Linked DNA regions of Desulfocurvus vexinensis DSM 17965. The protein of the gene in region 2 interacts with the protein of the main gene of each other region in a pairwise test. Links are inferred from orthologs where the notes say so. Each region holds a gene or a part of one and is shown on either strand. Other genes may lie near its edges. The genes, in order: clpA and G495_RS22815.

Region 1 (3,280 bases), on a different replicon or contig from region 2:
CGCCGCAGGGTGCGGCGCAGGGAGCGCGGCACGTGCAGCGCCTGGGGCGGCAGCACGCAGCGCGGGTCCGGCGACCACCACAGGATGGGGTCGCCAGGGCCGTACCAGGGGAAGATGCCCAGGGCGTAGGCCCGCACCAGGCGCTCGGGGGCCAGGTCGCCGCCGAAGGCCAGCAGGCCGTCGGCCCCGGCGCGCGCCGGGTCCGGGAACCAGTCCGCCCCCGGGGGAATGAAGTCGATGGTCACGGCGCGCCCCCCGGCGGCCCCGGGGTCCGCATGGAGCACGCCCGGGCGCCGCAAGGCGATGCAGCGTCCCCGCCACGCCCGGCCAGGGCCCCGGGCGCGCCACAGGCGCGCGCCCGCTCCCGGCCCGGCCCGTGGCTCTCGGGCCGCCGCGCGCCCGCTCCGTCCGCCGCAGGCCGCGCAAACACCCCGACGCCCCGCGCCTAGCCGGGCAGGCGGAAGCGCAGTGCGCCGCCGTCCGCCGCCGCGCCCCGTCGCGGGGCCTCCACCACGGCCTCGCCGCCCGAGCGCAGGGCGCCGAAGAGCACCTCGTCGGCCAGGGGGTCTTCCACTTCCTTCTGGATCAGCCGCCCCAGGGGCCGCGCGCCGAACTGGCTGTCGTAGCCCTGGCGCGCCAGCCAGGCCCGGGCGCCCGCCGTGAGGCGGATATGCACGCGCCGCTCGGCCATGCGCTGGTTCAGCTCGGCCATGAACTTGTCCACCACGCGTTCCATGACCTCCGGCGTCAGGTTGCGGAAGGGCACCACGGCGTCCAGGCGGTTGCGGAACTCGGGGGAGAAGATCTTCTCCACGGCCTTGAGGCTCAGGTCGCTGCGGTCCTCCCCGGCCTGGGCGCCGAAGCCCATGGTCTTGCCGCTCATCTCCCAGGCCCCCGCGTTGGAGGTCATGAGCACGATGACGTGGGAGAAGTCGGCCTTGCGCCCGTTGTTGTCGGTGAGCGTGGCGTAGTCCATCACCTGGAGCAGGATGTTGAACACGTCGGGGTGGGCCTTCTCGATTTCGTCGAGCAGCAAAACGGTGTGCGGGTTCTTGCGCACGGCGTCGGTGAGCAGGCCGCCCTGGTCGAAGCCCACGTAGCCCGGGGGCGCGCCGATGAGCCGCGACACTGCGTGCTTCTCCATGTACTCGCTCATGTCGAAGCGCAGGAAGTTGACCCCCAGGCAGGCGGCGAGCTGGCGGGCCAGCTCGGTCTTGCCCACGCCCGTGGGGCCCACGAGCAGGAAGCTGCCCACGGGCCGCCCCACGGGGCGCATGCCCGCGCGCGAGCGCTTGATGGACCGCGCCAGGGCGGTCACGGCCTCGTCCTGCCCGAAGACCACGGCCTTCAGGTCGGCGTCCAGGTTGCGCAGGCGTTCGCGGTCCGAGGTGGAGATGCGCTCGGAGGGGATGCGCGCCATGCGCGCGATGACCTCCTCGATGTCCTCGGGGCGGATGGCGTCGCCCTTGCGGCGCCGGGCCCGCAGGGTGTAGGCCGCGCCCGCCTCGTCGATGACGTCGATGGCCTTGTCGGGCAGGTAGCGGTCGGCCAGGTGGCGGTCCGACAGCTCGGCGGCGGCCCGCAGGGCGCCCATGGTGTAGTGCACGCCGTGGTGTTCCTCGTAGTAGGGCCGCAGGCCCTTCAAGATCTCCACCGTATCGGCCACGCCGGGCTCGGCCACGTCGATCTTCTGGAAGCGGCGCGACAGGGCGCGGTCCTTCTCGAAGTGGTTCTTGTATTCCTCGTAGGTCGTGGAGCCGATGCAGCGCAGCTTGCCCGAGGCCAGCACGGGCTTCAAGATGTTCGAGGCGTCCATGGTGCCGCCGGTGGTGGCCCCGGCGCCGACCATGGTGTGGATCTCGTCGGCGAAGAGGATGGAGCCCGGGATGGCCAGCAGTTCCTTGATGACGCCCTTGAGCCGGGCCTCGAAGTCGCCGCGGTACTTGGTGCCCGCCAGCAGGGAGCCCATGTCCAGGGAGAAGACGCGGGTGTCCTTGAAACTTTCGGGCACGTCGCCCTGGTGGATGCGCAGGGCCAGGCCCTCGGCCAGGGCGGTCTTGCCCACGCCGGGGTCGCCCACGAAGAGCGGGTTGTTCTTGCGCCGGCGCGAAAGCACCTGCACCGTGCGGCGGATTTCCGCCTCGCGGCCGATGAGCGGGTCGATCTCGCCGCGCTGGGCGCGGGCGGAGAGGTCCACGGTGAACTGGTCGAGCATGGACCCGCCCTCGGGGGCCTCGGCGGCCTTGCCCGGGCCGGGCTGGCCCGGCAGGGGCGCGCCGGAGGGCCGCTCCCAGCCCGGGCCGGGGCCCGGGGCCCCACCCGCGCCGTGGGCGATGTATTCCAGGATGTCCAGGCGCGACACGCCGTGGGACTTCAGGAAATACACGGCGTAGGAGTCGTCCTCCTCGAACAGCGCGGCCAGCACGTCGCCCACGCGCACCTCGTCGCGCCCGGCGGACTGGATCTGCAAGATGGCCCGCTGGAGCACGCGCTGCACGCCCAGGGTCTGCACCACGTCCACGGCGGCGTCTTCGGGCAGGGTTTCCATGTGGTCGATGAAGAACCGCTCCAGCTGATGCTTCAGGCGGATGACGTTGACCCCGCAATTGACGAGGATGTCGCGCCCGCTCTCCTCCAGGAGCACCGCATAGAGCAGGTGTTCCAGGGTCAGGTATTCATGGCTGCGGCGCTTCACTTCCTTGACGGCGGAACTGAGCACTGTCTCAAGCTGCTTGGAGAGCATTTACACCTCTTCCATGGTACATTTCAGGGGGAAGCCCTCGCGGGCCGCGCGCTGGCGCACAACGGCCACCTTGGTTTCCGCCACCTCGACGGTGTAGACGCCGCATACGCCGATCCCGTCGTTGTGGACCCTGAGCATGATTTCCGTGGCCTCGGCCTCGGTCTTGCGGAACACGTCGCGCAGGATATGCACGACGAATTCCATGGTCGTGTAGTCGTCGTTGTGCAGAAGCACCTTGCATTTCCTGGGCTCGCGGACCTCGTCGTCCAGATACACCCCGGGCTCGCCGGGCCGCGAAAACGGCGTCGTCACGTCGTGGCCTCCCTCGGGTCCGCGCCCGGGGCCGCCAGGGCTCCGGGCGTCGAAGACACCTCTGCGTTGATATACAATTACGAGAAAACCGCCCCGGGGTAAAGGGGCTCGGGTCCGGCACAAGAGTTAAGGCTTGTGCGGGTCTTGTCCAGCGGGCGGGTCGCCGGGCTCCCCGGGCCCGAAGACGAAGCTGTCGTCGGCGGACAGGCCGTGGGCGGCGCGGTG
Region 2 (3,471 bases):
GGGTCGCCTCGGCCAGGTCGGAGGTGACCATGATCACCGGCAGGTGCCCGCAGCCCGGGTCGGCCTTGATGCGGCGGCAGGCCTCGATGCCGTCGATGCCCGCGGGCATGACGATGTCCATGAGCACCAGGTCCCAGCCGTTGGCGGCCGCCCCGGGCACGCCCACGCCGAGCAGTTCCAGGGCCTGGGCCGCGCTTTCGGCGTGGTGCAGGGCCTGGTGCCCGTCCGAGCGCAGGTAGAATTCGATGAGCGCGCGCACGCTCTTGGTGTCGTCCACGATGAGGATGCTCATGATGCTCCGCCGGGGCCGGGCCGCTGGGCCCGGGGCCGATGGGCCAGCCTATCATTCCCCATAGCGGATGACCACCTCGCGTAGATGTTTTTCCAGCCGCTCAAACAGGTCGGCCAGGGCGTCGGCGTCGGCGTGCACGGCGGCGGTCTCCACGGCCCGGCCCAGCTCGGTGACGGTGTCGAAGCCGTAGCCCCCGCCCGAGCCCTTGAGGCCGTGGCCCAGCACGCGCACGGTGTCCAGGTCGCCCCGGGCCAGGGCCTGGCGCATGGCGGCCAGGTCGGCGGCCGCCTCGGCCAGGAACTCCTCGACCAGGGTGCGCATGGCCGGGTCGGCCAGGACCACGGGGGCGGCCCCTGGCGCCGGGCCGCCCTGGCCGGTGTAGCGGGCCAGGGCTTCCAGGAAACGGGCCTTCTTGATGGGTTTGGTCAGGTGCCCGGTGCAGCCCGCCTGGGCGCTCTTGTGGAAGTGCTCCTCGAAGGCGTGGGCCGTGAGGGCGACCACGGGCACGGGCGCCAGGCCCAGGGCGCGCTCGTACTCGCGCATGGCGCGGGTGGCGTCGTAGCCGTCCAGCACGGGCATCTCCATGTCCATGAACACGATGTCCGGGCGCGCGGCCTGGAACAGCTCCAGGGCCTGGGCCCCGTTTTCGGCCACGGTCAGGCTGTGGGGCGTGCCCGCCAGGTAGTAGCGGATGAGCTTGCGGTTGGCGGGCTGGTCTTCGGCCAGGAGGATGGCCAGGGGCCGCAGGCCGTGGGCCGGGGCCGGGGCGGCGCCCGGGGCCGGGGCGCCGCCTTCGGCCAGGGCGCGGGCCAGCCTGGCGGGGCTGGCGGGCTTGATGGCGAAGCGGGCGAAATCCAGGCCCTGGGCACGGGCCGATTCGGGGCGCTGGTCGCTGCTGCACGCCAGCAGGACGATGTCCCGGGCCAGGCCCTGGTCGTGGATCTCGCGGGCCAGGGCAGGCGCGTCGCCCTGCGGGGCGGCGAGGTCCAGCAGGGCGGCGTCCAGCGGCGGGGCGTTGCCTGCGGCCCGCTGGTGCAGCAGGGCCCGGGCGGCGGCGGTGTCGGGGGCGGTGAGCGCCGTGGCGCCCAGGCCGTGCAGGTGCGCGGCCAGGGCGCGCAGGGCACTCGCGTTGCCCGCCACCGCCAGGGCCGTGCGCCCTTCCAGGGGCCTGGGGCGCGGCCCGGCCTCGGCCACGGCCAGCTCCAGCTCGAAGGTGAACAGCGCCCCGCCGTCGGGGGCATCGGCCAGAGTCAGGCTGCCGCCCATGAGCGCGGCGATGCGCCTGCTGATGGCCAGGCCCAGCCCGCTGCCGCCGTACAGCCGCGTGGTGGACGAATCGGCCTGGGTGAAGCTTTCGAACACGGCCTGTTTCATGGCGTCGGGGATGCCGATGCCCGTGTCGCGCACGCTCAGGCGCAAGAGGCCGGGCCGGGCCGGGTCGGGCTGATCCACGGCCAGCTCGACCTCGCCTGCGGCGGTGAATTTCAAGGCATTGGACAGCAGGTTGGAGAGCACCTGCGACAGGCGCGTGGGGTCGCCCGCCAGCAGCGGCGGCAGGCCCGGAGCCACGGCGCATATCAGCTCCAGCCCCTTTTCCCGGGCGCGTACGGCGTACATGTCGCACACGGTCTCGGCCAGGGCCGCCGGGTCGAAGGGGATGCGCTCCAGGGTCACCTGCCCGGCCTCGATCTTGGAGAAGTCGAGCACGTCGTTGATGATGCCCAGCAGGGTTTCGCCGCTGGAGCGGAAGATGTCCACGTACTGACGCTGCTCGGGGGTCAGCCCGCTGTCGGCCAGCACGTCGCTCATGCCGATGATGGAGTTGAGCGGGGTGCGGATCTCGTGGCTCATGTTGGCCAGGAATTCGCTTTTGGCGCGGTTGGCGACCTCGGCGGCCTCGCGGGCGGTGCGCACCTGGACCAGCAGGGCCTCCAGCTCGCGGGTGCGGTCTTCCACGCGCTGTTCCAGGGTGCGGTTGTAGTCCTCCAGCCTGCGCCCGGCCTCGGCCAGGCTGGCGTGCAGGCCCTCAGAGCGCCGCCGCGCGGCCAGCAGCTTGGTGATCATGGAGTTCAGGGCGTCTTCGAGCACCTTGAGCTCGTTGCGGCCCCGGGTGCCCACGTCCACGCGCAGGTGCTCCAGGTTGTCCATGTCGATCTCGCGGGCGGCGGCGGTGAGTCGGCCCAGGGGCCGCGAGAGCAGCGGGCGGCTGACCCACAGGAAGATGACCCACAGGGCGATGGTCTTGATCACCGAGTTGACCAGGATGAACATGAACCCGTACCAGACCTTGCCCAGCACCACGTAGCGGCTGGAATAGAGCGTGACCTGGCCCATGGGCACCTTCTGGCCGATCTCCTCGGAGTAGAGGATGGGCTCGGTGTGCCAGAAGAAGTCGCCGCGCGGGCCGCCCCCGGGCCCGGCCTCCTCGCCGGGCGGGCTGTCGCGGAAGGTCTCGCCCGCCGAATAGGTGCCCTGGTACTCGGTGCCCACGCGCACGCCCACCACCACCGGGCTCTCCATGAGCCCCTGGACGATGGAATTGATCTGCACGTCGTCCACGTTGTAGATGGCCGTGGCCAGACCCTGGTTGAAGATCTGGGTCATGGCCTTGAGGTCCTTGAGCACGGTGTCGCGCGTGTTGTAGTACTCCGCGGCCATGTGCACGGCGGTCAGGGCGATGGTGATGACCACGTAGACCGCGAAGACCATGGTCAGCAGCCGGGTGGCGATGGAGTCGCGGATGGGGACGAGCGGCGCGGGGGCGGGCGAGGGCTGGGGCATGGCCGGGGCTTTTCGGGCTAGTCGAAGGCGTAGGCGGGCAGGGGGAAGCCCCAGCGGTCGAAGATGGCCTGCAGGCGCCCCGCGCGGTACAGATGCTCCATGCCCCGCTCGTAGAGCTCCCGGATCTTGCGCCCGCGCTCGGTATCCTTGAGCACCGGGAAGTAGCCCCGGGCGCCCACGGGCTCGATGCGGAAGCGGGCCATGTCGAAGGGGATGGTGTTCTTGTGGATGGAATCCTCGATGAAGTTCAGGTCGTCGAGGTAGAAGTCGATACGCCCCAGGATGACCATGCCCAGGGCCGAGACCCCGGATTTCAGCTCCTTGTGCTGCATGGGCGCGGGCAGGTTGGTCAGGTCGTAGTAGCCGATGCGCCAGGCGATGGTGCGGCCCTCCAGGCT

Evidence for each region.
Region 1: the proteins of G495_RS22815 (region 2) and clpA interact in binary tests that used the Escherichia coli proteins (3 or more experiments, as listed by UniProt). The link is inferred for Desulfocurvus vexinensis DSM 17965 from one-to-one orthologs.

The regions. Positions count from the first base shown.
Region 1 is NZ_JAEX01000005.1:142,392-145,671, reverse strand. Bases 95-3,140 are described here. They hold clpA (ATP-dependent Clp protease ATP-binding subunit ClpA), read right to left. Parts: upstream 2,744-3,140; coding sequence 446-2,743; downstream 95-445. Other genes in these bases: G495_RS0106130 (ATP-dependent Clp protease adaptor ClpS), read right to left, coding at 2,744-3,055; aat (leucyl/phenylalanyl-tRNA--protein transferase), read right to left, coding at 95-245. In the rest of the region: more of aat, read right to left, coding at 1-94; G495_RS17910 (class IV adenylate cyclase), read right to left, coding at 3,182-3,280. UniProt on the Escherichia coli protein: ATP-dependent specificity component of the ClpAP protease. It directs the protease to specific substrates. It has unfoldase activity. The primary function of the ClpA-ClpP complex appears to be the degradation of unfolded or abnormal proteins.
Region 2 is NZ_JAEX01000007.1:125,298-128,768, reverse strand. What follows is about bases 144-3,380. They hold G495_RS22815 (ATP-binding protein), read right to left. Parts: upstream 3,074-3,380; coding sequence 344-3,073; downstream 144-343. Other genes in these bases: G495_RS0108365 (substrate-binding periplasmic protein), read right to left, coding at 3,091-3,380; G495_RS0108375 (diguanylate cyclase), read right to left, coding at 144-292. Also shown: more of G495_RS0108375, read right to left, coding at 1-143; more of G495_RS0108365, read right to left, coding at 3,381-3,471. UniProt on the Escherichia coli protein: Member of the two-component regulatory system UvrY/BarA involved in the regulation of carbon metabolism via the CsrA/CsrB regulatory system. Phosphorylates UvrY, probably via a four-step phosphorelay.